DNA from 3 places in the Paenibacillus sp. GYB003 genome. Region 1 is predicted to be linked to each of the others. Evidence: riboswitches for the same ligand, from Rfam matches in the RefSeq annotation. Region 1 holds a riboswitch; each other region holds the start of a gene.
The links. A riboswitch is a leader RNA that binds a small molecule or an ion and turns the genes downstream of it on or off. The one in region 1 is predicted to bind cyclic di-GMP.
Positions count from the first base shown of each region.

Region 2: another riboswitch for cyclic di-GMP. It lies ahead of PV407_RS22945 (Ig-like domain-containing protein); the one in region 1 lies ahead of PV407_RS28145 (hypothetical protein).
Region 3: another riboswitch for cyclic di-GMP. It lies ahead of PV407_RS26925 (cadherin-like beta sandwich domain-containing protein); the one in region 1 lies ahead of PV407_RS28145 (hypothetical protein).

Region 1 is NZ_JARBDC010000088.1:125,112-131,998, reverse strand. It holds gene PV407_RS28150 (Ig-like domain-containing protein) at 1-3,267, shown strand, start outside; cyclic di-GMP riboswitch class I at 3,649-3,742, shown strand; gene PV407_RS28145 (hypothetical protein) at 4,094-4,351, shown strand; partial or broken gene PV407_RS29700 (hypothetical protein) at 4,251-5,261, shown strand; gene PV407_RS28140 (S-layer homology domain-containing protein) at 5,781-6,887, shown strand, end outside.
Region 2 is NZ_JARBDC010000069.1:302,115-309,001, forward strand. It holds partial or broken gene PV407_RS22940 (excinuclease ABC subunit UvrA) at 379-808, opposite strand; gene PV407_RS22945 (Ig-like domain-containing protein) at 1,083-3,845, opposite strand; cyclic di-GMP riboswitch class I at 4,169-4,268, opposite strand; gene PV407_RS22950 (hypothetical protein) at 4,498-4,842, opposite strand; gene PV407_RS22955 (DUF2935 domain-containing protein) at 5,003-5,827, shown strand; partial or broken gene PV407_RS22960 (cation diffusion facilitator family transporter) at 5,981-6,840, shown strand.
Region 3 is NZ_JARBDC010000085.1:18,673-25,559, forward strand. It holds gene PV407_RS26915 (cytochrome P450) at 1-186, shown strand, start outside; gene PV407_RS26920 (amidohydrolase) at 221-1,387, shown strand; cyclic di-GMP riboswitch class I at 1,526-1,618, shown strand; gene PV407_RS26925 (cadherin-like beta sandwich domain-containing protein) at 1,931-4,450, shown strand; gene PV407_RS26930 (hypothetical protein) at 4,931-5,269, shown strand; gene PV407_RS26935 (hypothetical protein) at 5,475-6,239, shown strand; gene PV407_RS26940 (phosphotransferase) at 6,263-6,556, shown strand.

The DNA of each region.
Region 1 (6,887 bases):
GCCACCTACAGTAGTAGTTCAATGGAATATATACCTAATGGAGAGATTGAAGCTGCGTTTCTTTATATTTCCCCTGCAAATATAAAAACTTCAACAGACAGTCCGTTAGGAACTTTTATCCAGGGTCCGAAAGGCGGAAGATTCTTTTTTGATAAAAGTATTAATGGCGTATACGAGATTACAGACTTTGTTAGAGCAGAAGGGCCTGGATATTACTGGGGAAAGAATCTGTTTTTGAAAGATCAGTTTTCGATTCCTGGTGGTTGGGATGCTTTAGCCAATTGGGATATCGTATTTGTCGAAAAAAATGAGAATTTACCACCAATGATGACGCGATTAAATTATTATACTGGCATCGGTCCTACACCTAATTCCAGTTTCACAGTAACGTTATCGGATCAGCCCATTTTGACAAAGCAAGTCGGTAATTTAAAGGGGAGTATGGTGGTTAGTGTATACGGCGGGAATCGAGCTATATACAATGACCAATATAAAATTACTTCGTATAAAAATAACCAAATCATTAATGACTCGTATTTAAGTGATAGCACTAGGGAAGAAAATAACTTTTGGAATGGAAGCATAACAAAAAACGGACAAAATGTCAGTACAAGAGATCCGGATAGGACTCCAGCTAACACGGACATCTATAACTTTGACTTTACTGGTTCCCCTTATTTTCCAGCTGGGTTAGATCGGATAGATCATACTTTTACTGCGGAACCTCAAAATTCCGATAGTTCTGATGCGTACAACCCTCATTTTTGGGGGGTGGCATTAGAAGTAATTCCACCAAAATTGGAAATCAGCAAGAGTGTAAAAAACAAATTAAAAGACAAGACATTTTATGAAGTCGGTGACACGGTTGTCTATTCGATTGTGACTAAAAATACAGTAAATGAGACCGTGGCGAAGAATGTAATAATAGAGGATGACGTACCCGAAGGGCTGCAAATTGTAGAAGGAACTTTAAAGGCTAGTCATCATGCTGTTCCCGAATACAACAACGGAAAAATCATGGCGAATTTCGGCCATGTATCCGACACTGACGAACGTACCGTTACGTTTGAAGCCAAAATTTTGGATACTCAAGCGGGCAATACCATTAAGAATGCTGCTACTGTAAAAAGCGATGGGTTAGATCCGGTAACGACAGATACAAGTTTCACCGTTAATAAGAATCCGTTATTAGAGTCCAACAAAACGGTAACGATTGAGAAAAAAGCACCGGGCAACTTGGACGCGCAGCATGCTGAAGTAGGAGATACGCTCCTGTATACCATTAAGACCCGAAACACGGTAGAAGGCAGTCTGGTGAAAAACCTGGTCATCTCCGACAACCTTCCGGAAGGTCTGGATTACGTGCCCGGCAGCTTGCAGGTCGACGGCGTAACCGTCACCGATGCGGAAGGGGACGACAAAGGGCATTATGCCGCAGGTCAGGTCGTCGGACAGCTCGGCGACATTACAGACACCATCTGGCATACGGTTCAATTTCAAACGATCGTCAAAGCAGGTCAAGCCGGCCAAGACATTCGAAATGTAGCCGCGGTGAATGGCGGCAATATCGTCACCCCGGACAAGCCGGAAGAAGTAGTGAAGATATACCCGTCCAACCAAACGCCGATCGCACCGAACTTCGAACAATCGACGTGGAAAAATACGTCGGTGACCGGAAGCGTTTATGGCGTCGATTCGGACGGGGATCAGCTGACTTTTGAGAAAGGAAGCGATCCGCAGCACGGTACGGTGACGGTGAACCCGGACGGCACATGGACGTATGTACCGCATCCCGATTATACCGGCCCGGACAGCTTCACGGTAACGGTCAGCGACGGGAAGGGCGGAACGACGACGTCGACGGTGACGATTGGCGTCACGGAACCGCCGAACGAACCGCCGACGGCGCCGAATTACAGCGTAACGACGCAGCGGGACGCATCGGTAACCGGCAGCGTGTATGGAACGGATCCGGACGGCAACCCGCTGACGTATGCGATCGAAAGCAATCCGAAACAGGGCACTGTCGTTCTGAATCCGGACGGCTCATGGACGTACGTGCCGAATCCGGGCTACGTCGGCCCGGATATATTCACGGTGACGGTCAGCGACGGGAAGGGCGGAGTCACGACGTCGACAGTGACGGTTCAGGTGACGGACAAGCCGAACGAGCCGCCGACGGTACCGAATTATAATGTCACGACGCCGAACCACATGCCGGTAAGCGGCAGCGTGCGCGGAACCGACCCGAACGGGGATGAGTTGACGTATACGAAAGGAAGCGATCCGCAGCACGGAACGGTGACGGTATATCCGGACGGCACATGGACGTATGTACCGGCCCCAGGCTATGTCGGCCCGGACAGCTTTACGGTAACGGTGAGCGACGGCCGGGGCGGTACGGCGACATCGACGGTGACGGTCGGCGTCACGGAGAAGCCGAACAAACCGCCGACCGCGCGGGATGTGAGCGTAACGACACCGAAAGATACGTCGGTAACGGGAAGCGTGTACGGCACGGATCCGGACGGCGATCCGCTGACGTATACGAAAGGAAGCGACCCGCAGCACGGTACCGTGACGGTGAACCCGGACGGGACGTGGACGTATGTGCCGAACCCGGGCTATGTCGGCCCGGACAGCTTCACGGTAACGGTGAGCGACGGCCGGGGCGGTTCGATCACGACGAAAGTCACGATCAACGTGACGGATCCGGGAACGGACCCGGGAACCGACCCTGGAACCGATCCTGGAACGAACCCAGGAACGGATCCGGGCACGGACCCTGGAACCGATCCAGGAACGGACCCTGACCCCGTAACGCCGAACGAACCGTCGACAGGCGGAGGAAGCGGAACGCCTTCGACGGGCGGAGGAAGCGGAACGCCATCGACGGGCGGAGGAAGCGGAACGCCTTCGACGGGCGGAGGAAGCGGAACGCCTTCAACAGGCGGAGGAAGCGGAACGCCGTCGACGGGCGGAGGAAACGGAACGCCGTCGACGGGCGGAGGAAACGGAACGCCGTCGACAGGCGAAGGCAACGGAACGCCTTCGACGGATGCCGGAACCGGCACGACGCCGACAAATACGGAGACGGAAACGCCTTCCGTACAGCACGGCGACGAAACGTCGACCAAGACACCGGATCCGGAGAAGCCGCTGAACCGATTGCCGAACACGGCCGCCAGTTTTTACAACCTGGGCGCTGTGGGGCTGGCCGCTTTGCTCGCGGGCTTGGTTTTGACGAGAAGAAAAAATAAAGCATGATCGTACACGGAAAGCAAGCACGTCCTCTCGAAGGAACGTGTTTGCTTTTCTTCTTGATCCGGTATGCGGGTGTCGTTTCGTCCATTCCAGGGCCTACCTGTTAAAATCATTTTTAAACAGAACGTCATATTGCCTTTTTCCAAGTAGCGACTGGAATTGGTGAAGTGTCTGCCCCTCCAGATTGTCGCCTTCCGGGCGACATGCAAATATATTTCCGCTGCCGGCTTTAGCGCTTACCGAAGGAAATCCGATGCCGGCCGGACGACAGCTTTGTTTATTATCCCAGAAATTTGAAACGGAAGGCCTATCGACTATAAATGGGAAACGAAGTATATTCAAATGAATTGTCAAAATAGTAAACTATCGACAATTGAATACATCGTACGACAATGGCAAACCCACTGAAAAGTGGCGACGCAAAGCTGCAGGGGCTAATGCGGACTTTTTTCCACCGCGATGCCAGCCAGTTGCCGAATACGACGGAGCCTCCGTCCGCCTTTCTATCTATGCATTACACGCCAAGCGGACAGAGGCTTTTTGCGTTTTTTTATAAGACTTTAAAAGGGGGGATGCGACCAGGCCGCTCGCGTTAAAAATGCGACCCAAGTCATGGAACCCGAAGGAATTGTTGTATATTTTTTGTATAGTTTGGACTGGTATACTCGTCTGGGGATTTATTAATCGAATTGTGGCGGTTGCTGTCGCAAACGTTGCAGGACGATAGATCGCATTTGCAGGGGGGATGCCCGTGAACAATTGAATTAGACAGTTTGGAGGTGCATGGACAGGATAGATCGTTGCAGGAAGGGTCGCACCTTGATCCGGTATGAATCAGGAGGAAGGAAAAGAACAGAAATTTCCCGACCGCATCCGAATAGTGCTGGAGTCGGATCGGATCACCGTCTGTTATTTTGAAACTGGAGGATGTAAGAATGGCAATGGCATTGCGGAATTTGCGCAAACGCTGGAAAAAGCAGTTCATAATGCTGCTTCTGATCGCCATGGTGGCGGCAAGCTTCTCCAATCTCGTTGCGCCGCTCGAGGCAGAGGCGGCAAGTCCGGCGAATCTGGTCGCGAGCTATGATTTTAGCGGGAATTTCTCGGATAGTCTCGGCAACTCCCAATTGTCGGTAGTATCCGGCACCTATGGGGGCAAAACTTATGGCAATACGACGTCCGCATTTGGGACCGATTTATCCGTTACCGATTCCACCTACTGGCGGTGGACCTCCAACGAACAGAACGGCGGGGGGTTCACGATCGATCTGGACGATCCCAATATCAGCGACCATTACAGCATCGGGTTGAGGTTCTCTTTTGATTCAATACCGGGTGGGTATGCAAAAATAATCGACTACAAAAACAAAGCCTCGGATCACGGATTTTATTTTAATAACGGCAAACTTAATTTTTATCCCACGTCTATTGGAAATCTGACGACAGCGGCCAACCAAGTAGTGGACATTATCGCTACTAGAGATAGAACGACTAAAAAGTTTGTCGCCTATATGCTAGTAAACGGCGTTTTTGCCAAGCAAATTGAAACTGCGGACAGCAATTCCGTTCCGGAAATCGTGAATGGGAAAGTACGTTTCGGTTTCTTCCATGACGACTATGCTACTACCGGTGAGAAGACGACCGGCGGCAAAGTGTACTCAATCAAATTTTGGGACGGCCCGATTACCCAAGAGCAGGCTCAGGGAGCCATGAATACGCCCGCGCCGATCTTAAGCGCGACTGCGACGGCAGGTGCTGCTCCTGGAACGACGAAGGTAACTGCCGGCCCTCCGGGAGCAGGCCACACATTAGTCGCCCGCGTATCGAACGCTGCGATTGCCGTTCCGAATATCGGAGAAGCGGCGCCTACGGGAACGGGTGTCATTAACCCGTATACGTCCGGTGCGGACATTGGCGGTGTGGACGCGACGACGAACAAGTACGTCGGCATTTACGAGATTGATGCACTGGGCAAAGTCGTAGCTTTCAAGATGATTACGCTGACGGCAGGCGAGATCTCGCCGACAGGAGCGACAAGCGTACCCGGCGGAGTGGCAGGCGGTCTGGTCTCGTGGGTAAATGTAGAGAAGAGCGCCGATAACAAGACAGCAGTCGGTAGCCTGAAAGATTTGGCCGATCCTACCAGAACTTGGTCCGGTGCAACTATGCAGTATGATGCAGCGGCGATCAATTCTAACGCCGGGATCCAAGCTCCGGGCAACGTTTATTATAAGGCTGCTTCGTTTGGGACTACTGATCAGCAACGGGAAGTGTTCTCGGTGCAGACCAGCAAAATAAGCGATACAGCCAACAGATTCCCATGGGATTTTGGTGGCAACATTAATTTACATAATTCTGCTTACGGCGACAAGGACGGCAAGGGGAACATCGCAACGCGTTTCGGATCGGAAGTTATTCGATCTGCCGGAGTCGGCGACATCGACCTGAAAAAACCTCGCTTGCTGGATATGTTCGCATCCAACCAGGAATGGGCACTTTCGGTCGATGGAAATCAGTTGCTCCAAGCAACGTCCAACAGCGTCAACTTCGATCCGCCTTCGGCTTCTAAATATTACATCGGAGCCGGTCATTTCAGCGTCTTTCAAGGCGATATCTCCGAAATTGTCGTTTACAATCGCAAGCTCGACGACACGGAGAAACAGAAAGTAAACAGCTATTTGGCGCTCAAGTATGGCTTGACGCTGAATAACGGCGGTACGGACTACTTAGCCAGCGACTTCAACGGTACGACCGGAACCAAAATGTGGACGGCCGCGGATAACGCCGGCTACGGCAAGCGCATTACCGGGATCGGCAAAGATACCGCTAGCGGCTTGGAGCAAAAGCAATCCAAGTCCCAGGAAAACGGGGCGCTCGTGACCATTGCCGCAGGAGGCGATATCCAAGCGTCCAACGAAGCGTTTCCGGCAAATACCATTGCGAACGACCGCTCGTTCCTGACGTTCAGCGATAACGGCGGCGATGCGGCTTACAACGTACCGGTCGCCAATTCGAACCTGAAACGGATGGCGCGTACATTCAAGGTGGACAAAACGAACTGGAACGACGGCGCTATTACGCTGCAGCTCGACGGCGCGCAAGCCGACCAGCCGATCTACATCGTCGTCGACGACAATCCGGGCTTTACCGGAACGTTGAAAACGGGGCAGCTCGTTGACGGAAAAGTAACGTTCAACAGCTCCGAGCTGGCTGACGGCGCCTACTTCACGTTCGCACAGGCTACCGTCGCATCGAAAGCCCCCGGCGGCGTAAACGGAGCCACTTTGTGGCTGAAGGCCGATAAAGACGCCGCGGCGAATGGGCAAGGACAGCTGACAGGCTGGACCGATCAGACGGGCACGAACGCATTCCAGGTTAAAGGCGCGCCGGCTTACAAGGCGGAAGCCGCCAACTTCAATCCGGCCGTAGCGTTCGATAATACGGCGACGCCGAGTCAAAATCCGAACCAGTACTTGATCGGCGACAAGCCGATTACGTACCAGGACGGCTATGCCGTGTTCAAGCAAAAGGACGGGACGATCGTCGGTTCGGCAGCCCCTCGCGCGGGCGGGTACGGAGTCGCGATCTTCTCGAAGTGGGGCAAATTGTACGTGGGCAACGGA
Region 2 (6,887 bases), on a different contig from region 1:
GCGTTTTCCGCAAACCCGGAACGCGGCGTACAACATTTCGGAACGATGAAGCATCCGAATGCGGCTTCCCGCAAATGCCGCCGGCCGGAAGCGGCTGCGCTCGATTCGCTTGTTTGCATGCACCCGCCGCGGCAACGGCAGCAAATAAAAAGAGGCGGAAGACTTGCCCCCGCCTCATTCGCCGAATCGTGTCCAAGCGGCCGGCGCGCCGACCCCGCCATTGTCCGGCAACCCTCGTCGCCGCTTCATTCGTTATTGCCGGAACTGCGACACGCCGACGACGTTTCCTTCCAAATCGGTGAAGCGAAAATCGGAATGGTCCGACCGGACCGTCGAAACTGTCTCATGGTATCTTTAACACCTTCCGAGCCTGGTGCCAAGCGATACCATTGTCCCCAAGCCCTCGCATTGCGGACACAAGCCCTCAGGGTCATTGAATGAATAAGCGTTGGAATACCCGACGTATGGTTCACCGGCCCGAGCAAAGAGAAGTCTGAGCAACGCGTAGATATCGGTAATGGTACCTACCGTTGAACGTGAGTTGCCACCCAGACGTTTCTGATTGATAATAATTGGCTCAGATAAGTTGGCTTACGGTCCACATCGGGTTGGCCGTATTTTGGCAGTCGATTGCGGGCCAAGTCGGTACATGTTTCGTTGAGCTGCCGTTTCGCCTCAGCTGCAATTGTATCGAATATAAGTGAAGATTTTCCACAATGGAATGCTTTGGAATCGTGATGGAAATGTTTTTGAGATTATTTTCCCTCGCGCCTTCAATAACGATCTTGTTCTTCATGTTTACCCTCATCGTTCACGTTATGGATGAATGCCTGTGCATGTTGAATACTGTACTCAAAGAATCCCGTCCAGTAGTCTACTAGTCCAGGCTCTTCTGCAGGTGAGCCACCTTCCTTTTTCGGAAGCGTGCGCATGAATCGATGGATGCTATTTAAATTCTCAAGCCGTTTTTAACCAAGCATCTCTTATTAAGATGCTGGCTCGTAAGAACCTATCGACAAATCACGAAAAAGAAGAAAGCAAACACCTTCCCAAAGGAAATTGTGTTTGCTTTCTTTCGTCAATCAAGCTTTTCTTTTTCTGAACATGAGGACCAAGCCAGCGCACAAGGCGATGAGTCCTGCAAGTCCCAAGTTGAAGAGATTTGTTGAAGTATTCGGCAGTTGGTTGCCACCCTTTGCCCCGACTGGTACATTGGAATCTCCTCCGACGTTTTCATCGCTTGGAGATTGCGCTCCATCGTTCTCTCCGGACGAGGAGTCACCTCCAGATTGAGGCGGAGATGTCGAGTTGTCTCCCGGTCCTCCCGTATCCGTATCGTCACCCGGATCAGTAGGGTTCGTGCCATTACCTGGATTTGTTGGGTTGGTGCCGTTCCCTAGATCCGTCGGGTTCGTTCCGTTGCCCGGATCCGTTGGATTCGTTCCATTCCCTGGATTTGTTGGGTTGGTACTGTTGCCCGGATCAGTAGGGTTCGTACCGTTCCCTGGGTCTGTCGGATTCGTGCCATCCCCAGGATTTGTTGGAGGTGTACTCGGCTCTGTTACTCGAACAGTAACCGTAACCTCGGTCTTGTTACCCTTTCCGTCATCCACAATGACAGTGAAGCTGTCTTCGCCGACAAAGTCAGGATTAGGAGTATACTTCCAGCTTCCATCTGGATTCACAATGACAGTTCCGTTCCCCGGTTGCTTGCCCGGAGTATACGTTAATGGATCTCCATCCGGATCCGTTCCGTAAACATCGCCCGTTACGGATGTACCTTTGTCCGTCGTCACTTCTTTATCAGGAGATACTGGAGGTTGATTTGTTGGTGGTGGAGTCGTTGGTTCCGTTACTACAACGATAATTTCAACCTCAGTTTTACCTCCCTTGCCATCGTCAACGATAACCGTGAAGCTATCTTCACCGACAAAATTTGGATCAGGAGTATACTTCCAGCTTCCGTCCGGATTCACAATGACGGTTCCGTTCCCCGGTTGCTTGCCAGGGGTATACGTCAATGGATCACCATCCGGGTCGGTGCCATACACATCACCTGTCACGGAAGTGCCTTTTTCTGTCGTTACTTCTTTACCAGAAGATACTGGAGGGTTATTCGGCTTATCCTTTACGTCCACCGTTATCGTCGATGTGGTGTATCCGCCATTTCTGTCACTTACTATGACCGTGAAAATATCCGGACCGACATAGCCCGGATCCGGCACGTACTCCCACGTTCCGTCGGAATTGACGACTACCGTACCGTGCTTCGGATCACTTTCGATGGCGTACGCAAGCGTATCTCCATCCGGATCGCTTCCATAGACACTGCCCGTTACCGATGTATCCTTCTGCGTCGTTACGTCGTAATTTTTGGTCACCGGCGGGTTATTCGGCGGCTCCTTTACGTTGACCGTCACCGTTGAGGTGGAGGTTCCACCTTTGCCATCTTCGACTATGACCGTGAAGGTATCTTCACCGACAAAATTTGGATCAGGAGTATACCTCCACGTTCCATCCGGATTGACGGTTACCGTACCATTTTTAGGAGCGGTTCCTTGGGCGAACGTTAGCGTATCGCCGTTTGCGTCCACGCCGTACACGCTTCCGGTTGCGGTTGTGCCTTTCCATGTTGTTTCTTCGAAATTCGGTGCGATCGGCGGACGATTCACTTCGACCGTAACGCCGTTGGATTTCCGGGTTTCATGATCCCCTGACAACAAATTGTCGTACTCCACAGTTGCTTGGTTGGAGACGGCAGTCGTTTTGTATTTCGAGAGGATTTTTACTTTAAATTGGACCGTTGTCCCGTCAGGTAAGACGTCGACGTTCGGGATTCTGCCTGCTTGGCTTCCATTCGCTCCGTTGCCTAAGCGAACGACTACCCGATTTTCACTTGCCAGAAACTCACCCTGGTCATCTCCCGCTGCATCCGTAAGTTTCCCGCTGTTAGGTCCGGATACGATTTCTAGGGAGCCGGGGATGTATTCTGTTCCGTCGGGGATAAGGTCCGTAAATAATGTGTTGCTTGTCTCGTCCCCTCCATCATTTATAAAGTTGACCGTATAGGTTAAAACATCTGCTTCCTGTACATTATCAGCGGGGTCTACGGACTTTGTTACAACACCACACGGCTCTGTGCCTAGGAATATGTCATCCAAGAAATTACCAGTATTCGGAGCTCCAGCGACACTTCCAACTGATTCGAAACCAAATCGCGTTACGGTTTGACTCTCAGGAACTTTATAAGTCCCACGATACTCCACCCATCCTTGGGAAGTGTGAGTTTTTATTGTTTCAACAACAGGTAGTTTACTTGGATCAGTTGTACTTGAGCCTATTCTGACAGCCATGGTATCGAACCCATGCACCTGGTTTAGATATACAGCTCTGTGTGATAGTCGCCAACTAATGGTTTGTCCCGGTATTGTTTGGACATCCTGATACAATTGACCAAATTCATAAGCGTTCAATTCCACAAACTGTTCTCCATCTGGAACATCAGTTATATGATATTTGTTATTAATATTAGGATGTATGCCAAGTTTAGTTGGTGACGCAAATTCAATACTTCCTGAACTATCAGTAGTTTCCCAGCCAGGTACAAAGTCATCATAAATCGTCTTCCATTGAACACCATCATGACGGACAGAATTACTAGGGGGATTCAACAAGTCAGGGTCTTCAAAACTACCGTTAATTAATGCAACTCTATTCCCGCAAGGAAACTGAGATGGATCTGCATGTGCTGTTTGGTTCCCAAGCGGCGCTAGTGGCAGCCAATTGCTGACGATTAAAGCTGTAGCTGCTGTGATGGCGGCCCGTTTCATTAACCGCAAGTTCATTTTTTCGACCTCCAGTTCAATTCACTTTCGGTGTCTTTTTTCTAAACCTGCCAGCATTAAAGTTAGCCGATAGTATTACACATTCGAGATTTTTTTCATAAGTGACTCTATCGGCTTGCCATTGTAAAGGGAGGCATTATGTATCCTTCATTCGCCTCAACTGCACCAACTGTTATAATTTCCTCTATAACCTCTTCCCTCCATGATGTTTAATTTTTACCTATAGACAAAGCTAAGAGCTCCGGCTATCATTTGCTCAAAATTTTAAGCATCTTAAAAAAAAGTAGGCCTGTGTCCAAAAACAGACGGAGGCCTCCGTCGTATTCGGCAGCTGGCTGGCGGTAGCATTTGCATTGCTCAGCAAATCCGTTAGCCCCTATAGCTTTGCGTCCCCACTTTTCAATGGGTTTGCCATGTCGTACGAGCAGTTAAATAGTTGAAAATTTTAACATAACTTAAAAGTATAATATAAAATAATTATAAATTAGGTACTTCAGACTCATTTTTTGTAGTTATTTCTTTCTATTTGTTGTTTTTAGGAAAAATATGATGATAAAAGAGCGCCGGTCAACCTATTTTATTAAAACCTTTGTTTTGTTATAAAAACAAGAGAGCTGCCCGATGAGGACAGCTTGTCTTACCCGCCTATTCTTTAAAACTCCTCATGATCCTGCTCAAAGAATCCCATTAGCTTCAATGTATTGGCCATACTTTCGGTTCCCTCAAGTATCTTCCTGCGGATCAAGCCATAGCGGAAGAACAACAACGTCTCCTTGTAAGAGTATCCCTGCATGAACCTGTAATCGACAGCCTTCTTTGCGTCTGGATCCCGAATTAAAGTGAATGCCCTCCAGAGCTGATGCGCGTAGAACCGATACCGTTGATACACCCAGCGTTGCTTTTCAATCAGAATTGTAGCATTGGCTGTCTTGACCGCGTACAGATCCTCCTGATCGATTCGACGAGCTACCTCGCCGTCAATTATCGTCTGCTTCAAGCTTAAGCGTATTGCGAATTGTCCGCGCTACGCTTTTTTTGATTTATTGTGTACCGACGTGGATACGAAAAAGATCATCGTTGATCGATTGGGACAATTCAATATCCGGACATCTGCACATATAATTCAGAAGAATTAAAAAACGCGGGAGGGAATTTGGATGACAGACGCTTTTGTGGAGCGCTCATTGGATGAAGTTCGATTTTGGTCTCGAATCATGAAGGAGCATTCTCTTTTTTTAAAATTGGGATTTCGATGTGAAGACACGCAACTGATCTATGAAGCCAATTACTTTTATGGTGTTTTCGAATCAATCGAGAACAGGGCCAATGCATTTACGATCGGAACGGACCCTCAAACGATCCGAAAATTTAATGAAGAAATTTATAATGCCGTTTCACACATTTGGGCTTTTAAACGAAAAGTGCTTGGATTGATTTTGACGTGTCAGCTGCCAGGGGCAAATAATTTCCCTTTGCTGGTCGATCATGTAAGCAGGGAGGCGAACTATTTCAGAAATCGGTTGGCTGAGCTTAATTCGGGTAGGTTGGAGCCGTTGCCCGACGCCATTATTGACGAAAACGTTTTTTTTCTGAGAATTATGGCCGATCATGCCAAATTCATCAGTCATTTGCTTGATCCTTCCGAACGGAAGCTTGTCGAGCAAGCAAACGATTTCAGCCACGATTTCGATCAATTGTTGTTTCAAGCAAGAGATTTAGAATCCATGCGACCCCAATCGCAGACCGTACCACTTCTTGATCAATTCCTCGACCAAAACAGAGTTTCGGTTACATCTCTTCGTGACTTCAAAAGGACAGCACGTGATTTAATTGAGGCATGCCGTATAAAGAGCATCATTCATCCCCTTTTGGCCGATCATGTGTTTCGTGAAGCTGAACGTTTCCTATTCATTATTGACCTATTTGAAAATAGTTTGTGTGGAAAGCCAGTGAAATCGATGCAAGAACTCATATTTGAATAATCATAGAGGATGATGGCCAAACTGCCCTTTCGTATTAAGGTATTCAGGATCATCCTATGGCGGATCAGGTTTGTCACGGAACGGCTATCGCCAAAAACAGAGTTTGAACCTTTTCTATAGTAGCGTAAAGTTAGTCGAGAGAAAAAGTCGGTTGTGTATAACAACTTGCAGCAAGGGGAAAGAGGCGCTTGGGTAAGCATAATCGCTTATATTTGATTATCCGTATTAAAATTAACGATAGGATACTTGTTTTTTTCCGAAGCGCTACAGGCAGATGGATTAAATAATACGACCGACATTATTGCTTCCGTAGCTGTATTGATTGGCCTTCGAATCTCAAGGAGACCGCCGGATCAAAATCATAAATACGGCCGCTTTCGGGCAGAGACGACTGCTACTTTAATTGCATCGCTTATTATGGCGGCTGCAGGAATTCAAGTTTTGGTTCAAGCCGTAATGACCTTTTTCGAAGACACGATTCGTATACCGGGCATGGTAACAGCGTGGACGGCGCTTGTTTGTGGGATTGTAATGTTTGTGGTTTATAGATATAACCTAAAACTGGCAAAACGGACGAATAGTAGTGCAGTGATGGCAGCTGCACAGGATAATCGTTCTGATGCATTCGTTAGTTTAGAGGCATTTGTAGGAATACTTGGTGCCCAATTCGGTTTGAACTGGCTCGATCCGTTCGCGGCCACGGCTGTCGGAGTCATAATCTGTAAGACTGCGTATGAAATATTCCGCGATGCGATTCATTCTTTATCCGACGGGTTTCATAAAAATGAATTGTTTCAATTTAAAACAACAATACGAACAACACCTGGTGTGCAAAATCTGAAAGACATTAAAGCCAGAGCACACGGTAACTACGTATTGCTCGATGTCACGATAATGGTCGATGAGAAAATGAGCGTTGCAGAAAGTCATACGATTACAGAAGAAATAGAACGGCGTATGAAAGAAGACCATAGGGTTGGCATGTCCATATTCATATTGAACCGGGTGGTTAGAAAGCCATAGTCAGGTTCGCTATTAGCGCCGGTGTCGCCCGTAGCAC
Region 3 (6,887 bases), on a different contig from region 1:
CATTTGTCGTTCGGACAAGGGGTCCACTTCTGCCTCGGCGCACCTCTGGCGCGGAGAGAGGGCGCGATTGCTTTGCAAACGCTTTTGGACAAGTACGAACGTCTGGAGCTGGTTGAGGGGCGTGTTGAATGGAAGCCGACTCCGGGGAGACGAAGCTTCGAGGAGCTTGTCGTTCATGTGAACTGATGTTTACAGCCACTGGAGAAAGGAGCTGCGTGACATGACCTTGAGCGCGAATTATTTCCGTGAGCAGTCCGTATCCTTGCAACCGAAGCTGGTTGCCATGCGGAGGGAGCTGCACCAATATCCCGAACTGTCGAACGAAGAATACGAGACGACGGCACGGATTCGAACCTGGCTGGAGGAAGCGTGCGTTCGGCTTCTCGACCTGAGGCTGCCTACCGGTGTATTGGCGGAGGTGAAGGGGGCGAGGCCGGGACCGACGATCCTGCTTCGCGCCGATATTGACGCGCTCCCCGTCGCGGAACAGACGGGCTTGCCGTTTGCCTCAAAGGTTCCCGGAAAGATGCACGCCTGCGGCCACGATTTTCATACGGCCGCAATCATCGGGGCGGCGGAGCTGCTGCAGGCGCGAGCGGACGAACTGCACGGTACCGTCCGCCTGTTGTTCCAGCCGGCGGAAGAGCTGGCTGTCGGCGCCCGCGCGGTCATCGAAGCGGGCGCCTTGGAAGGAGTCAGCGCGGTATTCGGGATGCACAATAACCCGGAACTTCCCGTGGGTACTGTAGGGATACGGACTGGGCCCATGACGGCGTCGGTCGATCGTTTCGATATCAGTGTCCAAGGCAAGGGCGGTCATGCGGGTGTGCCGGAGGCGGCCGTCGACCCGGTGGTGATCAGCAGTGCGATCGTCACCGCCCTCCAGACGTTGGTCAGCCGCAATGCCAGTCCGCACCATTCCGCCGTTGTCAGCGTGTGCAAGCTGCAGGCCGGTGCGGCTTGGAATATCATACCGGACACCGGGGTTCTGGAAGGCACGGTAAGAACGTTTCAGCCGGAGGCTAGGGCGCGAATTCCCGATCAGATGCGACGGATCGTCGAGGGTGTGGCCGAAGGATACGGGGCCGAGGCGTACTTGAAGTGGACGGCAATGATTCCCGCGGTGAACAACGATGCGCGAATGACCGGTATCATCCAAGCGGCGGCCGAAACGCAAGGACTCCGTATCGTAGAAGCGGTGCCTACGATGGGAGGCGAAGATTTCTCCCTGTACCAGGAGCGGGTGCCCGGCTGCTTCATTTGGATGGGAACGGGGGGGACCGAGCAGTGGCATCATCCGCGATTTACGTTGAACGAAGAAGCGCTGGCCGTCAGCGCTTCCTTGTTCGCGGTGACGGCCGTGCAGGCTTTGAGGTCGATCGGATGAGACCGGCCTCACCGACCTCGAAGTTTGTCAAATCCATTTTATTGTCAAGCAATATTTCGACAAAAATACCCTATTTTGGGTAAGTCGGCCGACTTATTTAAAAACAGTGTATATTTTGGTAGATTTATGCCGAACCGTTGAGAAAAAAGGCAAACCCGCTGAAAAGCGGGGACGCAAAGCTACAGGGGCTAAGGCGGACATGCATGTCCGCGATGCCAGCCAGTTGCCCGAAACGGCGGATGAACCTCCGTCTGTTTGCATGCGAATGCTGTCGGGCGGAGTTTTTTTGTTCGGCGGACATTGTTCGGGGAGGGAATGCCGTGAGCCGGAATCGGATTTACCCGGTACGGAAAGGAGGTGATTCGAATGAGGATTCGACACTAGAGACCGCCGGCGAAATGGCCGTACGGCACAGCCGGCATTTTGAAATCGAACAAGAGGGGAAGGAAATCGGAATAGATGGGGGAATCGGACCAATCGTTGACGAGTCTCGCCATTCACACCATACTCGATGCCATCATGCATTTAACAGGAGGTTTGTAAATGCTCACAGGTTCTAGACTGCGGCCGTTTCGGCCATTCGTTTCGGCTGTGCTCAGCGTGGCTTTGGTTGTTTCGGCATGGACCGGAACGATTCTTTTTCCGACTCCCGCCTCCGCGGCTTCCGCGCCGGTGACGAAGGTGTTTCAGGAAGGTCTTGACGGATACGCGGGCACGCAATGCAGTTATGTCAGCAAAGGTTTCCCCAATGATACCAATGAGACTAAGGGTCTCTCCATTGGCAAAAATGCATCCGGGACGACGGATATTCGGATTTTTTGTCAGTTCGATCTTTCGTCCATACCGCAGCATGCAACGATTGCGAGCGCCAGTTTTGAACTAACCAGAACTCCCTTTGGTGCAACGCCGGACGCGGCCGTACCCGTATCGGTCCATAAGGTCAATACGGCCTGGGATCAAGGTATAATTACGTGGAATAATTCGGTAACGACCGCGATTTATGATCCGACCCCCGTCAAGGTGCAGACAATCAACGCGATTGCACCCAGATCCGTGGCGACATTCGACATAACCCCCCTCGCTCGGCAATGGGTCGACAGAAGCGCGCCGAATTATGGAATCATGCTGCAGGTGGCGGAACTGCCTGTCGGTATAACGAACTGGTCTAGAGGGTTTAGTCATGAAGAGCTCACATTATATCCGGCTGATCGTCCCAAGCTGACGGTTACCTACACCATTCCTCCAACCGGCGTAGACGTAACGCCGACTACGTTATCGCTGGTACAAGGCGGAAGTACGGGACAGCTCAGCGCGACTGTGCTTCCCGATACGGCAACGAATAAAACCGTAACGTGGACGTCGTCCAATTCCGCCGTTGCGACGGTCGATGTCGGCGGGGTCGTCACGCCGATCGGCCCGGGCACGGCGACCATCACCGCGACGACGGAAGACGGGAACTATACGGATACGAGCACGGTAACCGTTAAGGCTCCGAATGTACCCGCTACGGGTGTGGACGTTACGCCGTCCACCCTATCGCTGATACAAGGCGGAAGCGCGGGACAGCTCAGCGCAACCGTGCTTCCCGATACGGCAACGAATAAAACCGTGACGTGGTCGTCGTCCAACACCGCCGTAGCGACGGTCGACGCCGTCGGGGTCGTCACGCCGATCGGCCCGGGCACGGCGACCATAACCGCGACGACAGAGGACGGGAACTATACGGATGCGAGTACGGTGACGGTTTCCAGCGCAAACCTGAGCAACCTTGTGCTATCGGAAGGTTTGCTGACGCCGACGTTCAACGGCGGAACGACGAATTATACGGTTGCGGTGTTGAACGGCGTGAACAGCCTGACGGTTACACCGTCCGTTTATGATCCGAATGCGACGGTGAAGGTGAACGGGAAACCGGTAACGAGCGGCACGGCGTCCGAGCCGATTCTGCTGAACGTTGGGGACAATAATGTGGTCGATGTAACGGTAACGGCACAAGACGGTACGACGACGAAAACGTACACGGTGACGGTGACTCGTGCGGCGGCGAGCAGCAACGCCGACTTGAACAATCTGACGTTGTCGGATGGCACTTTGGCGCCGGCATTCAATGGCGGAACAACGAGCTATTCGGCTACGGTAGCGAACAGCGTGTACAGCTTGACGGTTACGCCGACCACAGCGGACCCGAACGCGACGGTGACCGTCAATGGGACGCCGGTTGCGAGCGGCATGCCGTCGCAAGCCATTTCGCTGAATGTAGGGAACAATGAGGTCACGGTGACCGTCACGGCACAAGACGGCACGAAGAAGACATACACGATCGTGATTACCCGCAAGGCCGCGGCTCCGGCGCCGACCGACGATGGAGGCTCGGATTCCAGCGACAGCGACGGCAGCGGGGGCAGCAGCGGCGGAGGCGCATGGACGCCAACGGCTCCCGTCAACCCGACAAATCCTCCGGTAGATAAGCCGGATACGGACAAGCCGTCGGAACATTCGGGCGGGGCTGCATGTACGAAGCTTACCTGGTCGGATATCCAGAACCATTGGGCGAAAGCGGATATCGAATCGGCTTCGCAGCTGTGCGTGGTTCAGGGGCCTTCGAGCGACAAGTTTTTGCCGGACGACGAGGTGACGAGGCTGCAGTTCGCCTTGATGGTCGCACGGGCAATGAAGCTGCAGGCTGCGGGGAACGTCTCGAACCTGGAAGCTTTTGAAGATCGGCAGGACATCCCGGGCTGGGCAGCCGCCGAATTGACGGCGGCCGTCCAAGCGGGCATTATCGAAGGCTATGACGACAATACGTTGCGTCCGAACGAGAAGATCAGCCGGGCGGAAATGATCACCATGCTGATCCGGGGCTGGAACATGTCGGCTTCGTACGGGGCGACCACGTTCGCGGACGATGCGGACATTCCGGATTGGGCGAAAGGTTACGTTGCGAAAGCGGAGAAGGAAGGGATTATCGAAGGCCGCTCCAACAACCGTTTCGAGCCGTCCGGTACGGCCACTAGGGCGGAAGCCACCGTGGTGCTGGTCCGCATGCTGAGAGACAAGCCGTAAATCGGAGCCGCATCGGCTGCCATCACAACCGATGCCTCCGACTATGCATCCTGGCAAGCTGGACGAAGGGTTTTACGAACACGAAACAACCATTGCCGACTATTCCAGTCGTCGATGGTTGTTTTTTTGCGTAGGGTGGCATCTCGTCCCCCGCTTCGCTGCCGTTTCGCCACAACCAAAAGGTTCGGTTTGCGCAGCAATGGCGTCCGTATCGCTAAGCGCCAAAGCCGGGGCGGGTGGCGGGAAACGGCATATCGGCTCGTATGACCTGCGCTGCGTCGTCGGGAGTTGGAGCAGGGGCGAGCATGGGGCGGCGGCGGGACCGGACCTAAGTTCCAAGTGTCTAACGGACATGGCGGCCGCTATCGAGCCTCATTTCGGCTTATTTTGTTTCTAACGGACACAGGCGCACCTATTTGGCGAAAAACCCCTTTTTGGACGGCGGTTCGGAGCAAATAAGCGCAGTGGTGTCCGTTACGATTGGAAAACGGCCGATTTTCGCGAAATAAGCGCCGTGGCGTCCGTTACGTTTCGGAAGCAGCCTGGGGCGGCAATGTAATCGACCGGAACGGCAAGCTTGTATGGATCGATTGGGAGAGCGCAATCATCGCGCCCACGGTATGCGACTTGTTTTCGTACAAAGGTACGGAGTACGCCGCTTTTCGCCTAAATCTAAGCCAATGGCTTCACGATCTTTTGCATGAGAATTTCGGAGCCAGGCAAAAGCAAAACGATCCCGAAATGGTAGAGTTTCACTGTCCGGATCGCTGGGCGTCCATTGAAGCCGACATCGAGCAATTGTTCCGTAAAAAAACATGACGAACGGGCCGGATATTTCAGTAATAATCGTTCTCTACCGGTACCTTCACCGCATCCTCGAGTACGATGGAGTAGGTGATTAATAATCGGTTTACGAAGCCCGTAAAATACGGAGAATCCGCCGAATAGCTTTCCTATTTGACTCTCGGCCCGAATGCGGAAGAAGCATTGGGAATAACGCGGTAAAAGACTTGGAGGTTCAGCTATGCCGATTACCCGCGAAACGATTCTGAAAGAAATTGTGTCTGGTCTTGGCGGCGAAGAGTACATATTGGCCATTTGGCTGGAGGGAGCGGACGGCACAAACAGTTTGGACGAGTATTCCGACATCGATCTCGTTTGCTGCGCCAAGGAAGGATGCGTAGACGAGGCGATCGCGCGATTGGACGAATGTATGAGCGTTTTGGGACGAGTCGACATCGCCTATGAACAACCCGGCCGACCTAGCAATAACCGATATAAGGTATATCGCCTGGAGGATACGCCCGACTGTCCATTCATTGACGCGACAGTTCAAAGCGAGAGCGTGCCGGTTCCGTTCATTGCCGAGGACAAAACCGTCGTGCCGGTTGTATTGTTGGATAAGGCGGCTATTGTGAAGTATCGAACGATGGATCGCGCGTCCCTCCGTTCGCAACTGCATGCCCGATTGCTGCAAGCTCAGGGCCTCTACAGTCAAAGGAGTCGAGCGGTCAAGTATACGAAACGCGGGCTATTTTTGGAGTCGCTCATTTACTATCAGAAGTATGTATTGAACCCGCTTGTGGATGTGCTTCGCATCATCCATACTCCACTCCAAGCCGATTGTTTTCTGGTTCATGCGTCGCGGGATTTTCCCGCTGAAGTGGTGACGGCCTTGGAGCATCTGTATGGCGTAAAGACTGTGCAAGATATAGCCGAACGAATGGATTCGGCAGACGAATTATTTCATAAAGCTATGGCTGAGGCCGATGTCATGCTCTCGCAATAGTTCGGAGACGGGGGGTGTCGGCGATGACAAATCGTTCAGACTCGATGGTGCCGGGCGACGAGGTTTTGGACAAGTTCGGGATCCGACCGGTTGCCCCGCTCGGAGGGAGACTCAACCGGCATTGGCTCGTGAGTCGCAAGGACGAACTCCTTGTATTGCGCCTCTGGTCCGAGACGGCTCCGGTTGACGATATCGAGGATGAGGTGCGTCTGCTCCAAAGCATTGCAGCGCTGGGATGGCCTGTAGCAGCCGTCATTGAAGGGACGATCGAGCTGGAGGGGCGGACGTGGTGGCTGTTCCCCTATCTGGTCGCTTGACCCCGAGGATCGGGAGCTGCTCACGCCGATGTGGTGGGCGGGACTTATGGAGGGGGCCTGTCGGCACCTGAAGGAAGGGACTCGCAACGACGGCTGGATCGTCAAGAAATTGCTGGAGCGCTCTCCGTTGATGGGACCGGATGCCGTCGCATTTCGTTAAGTGCGGCTCCGATCGGAGAAAGCTTCGGTATAAGACGGGGCGCAATCATCGCTTGTCCCCGTGCATGTGCCGCTGTTTGGGCTGGGGAAGCCGTTTTCTCCGCTGTTGGAGACGGCTTCTTTTTTCGCAGATATGGAAAGGTTTAGCTTCGCCAAAGCGTTAAAGTGAAGT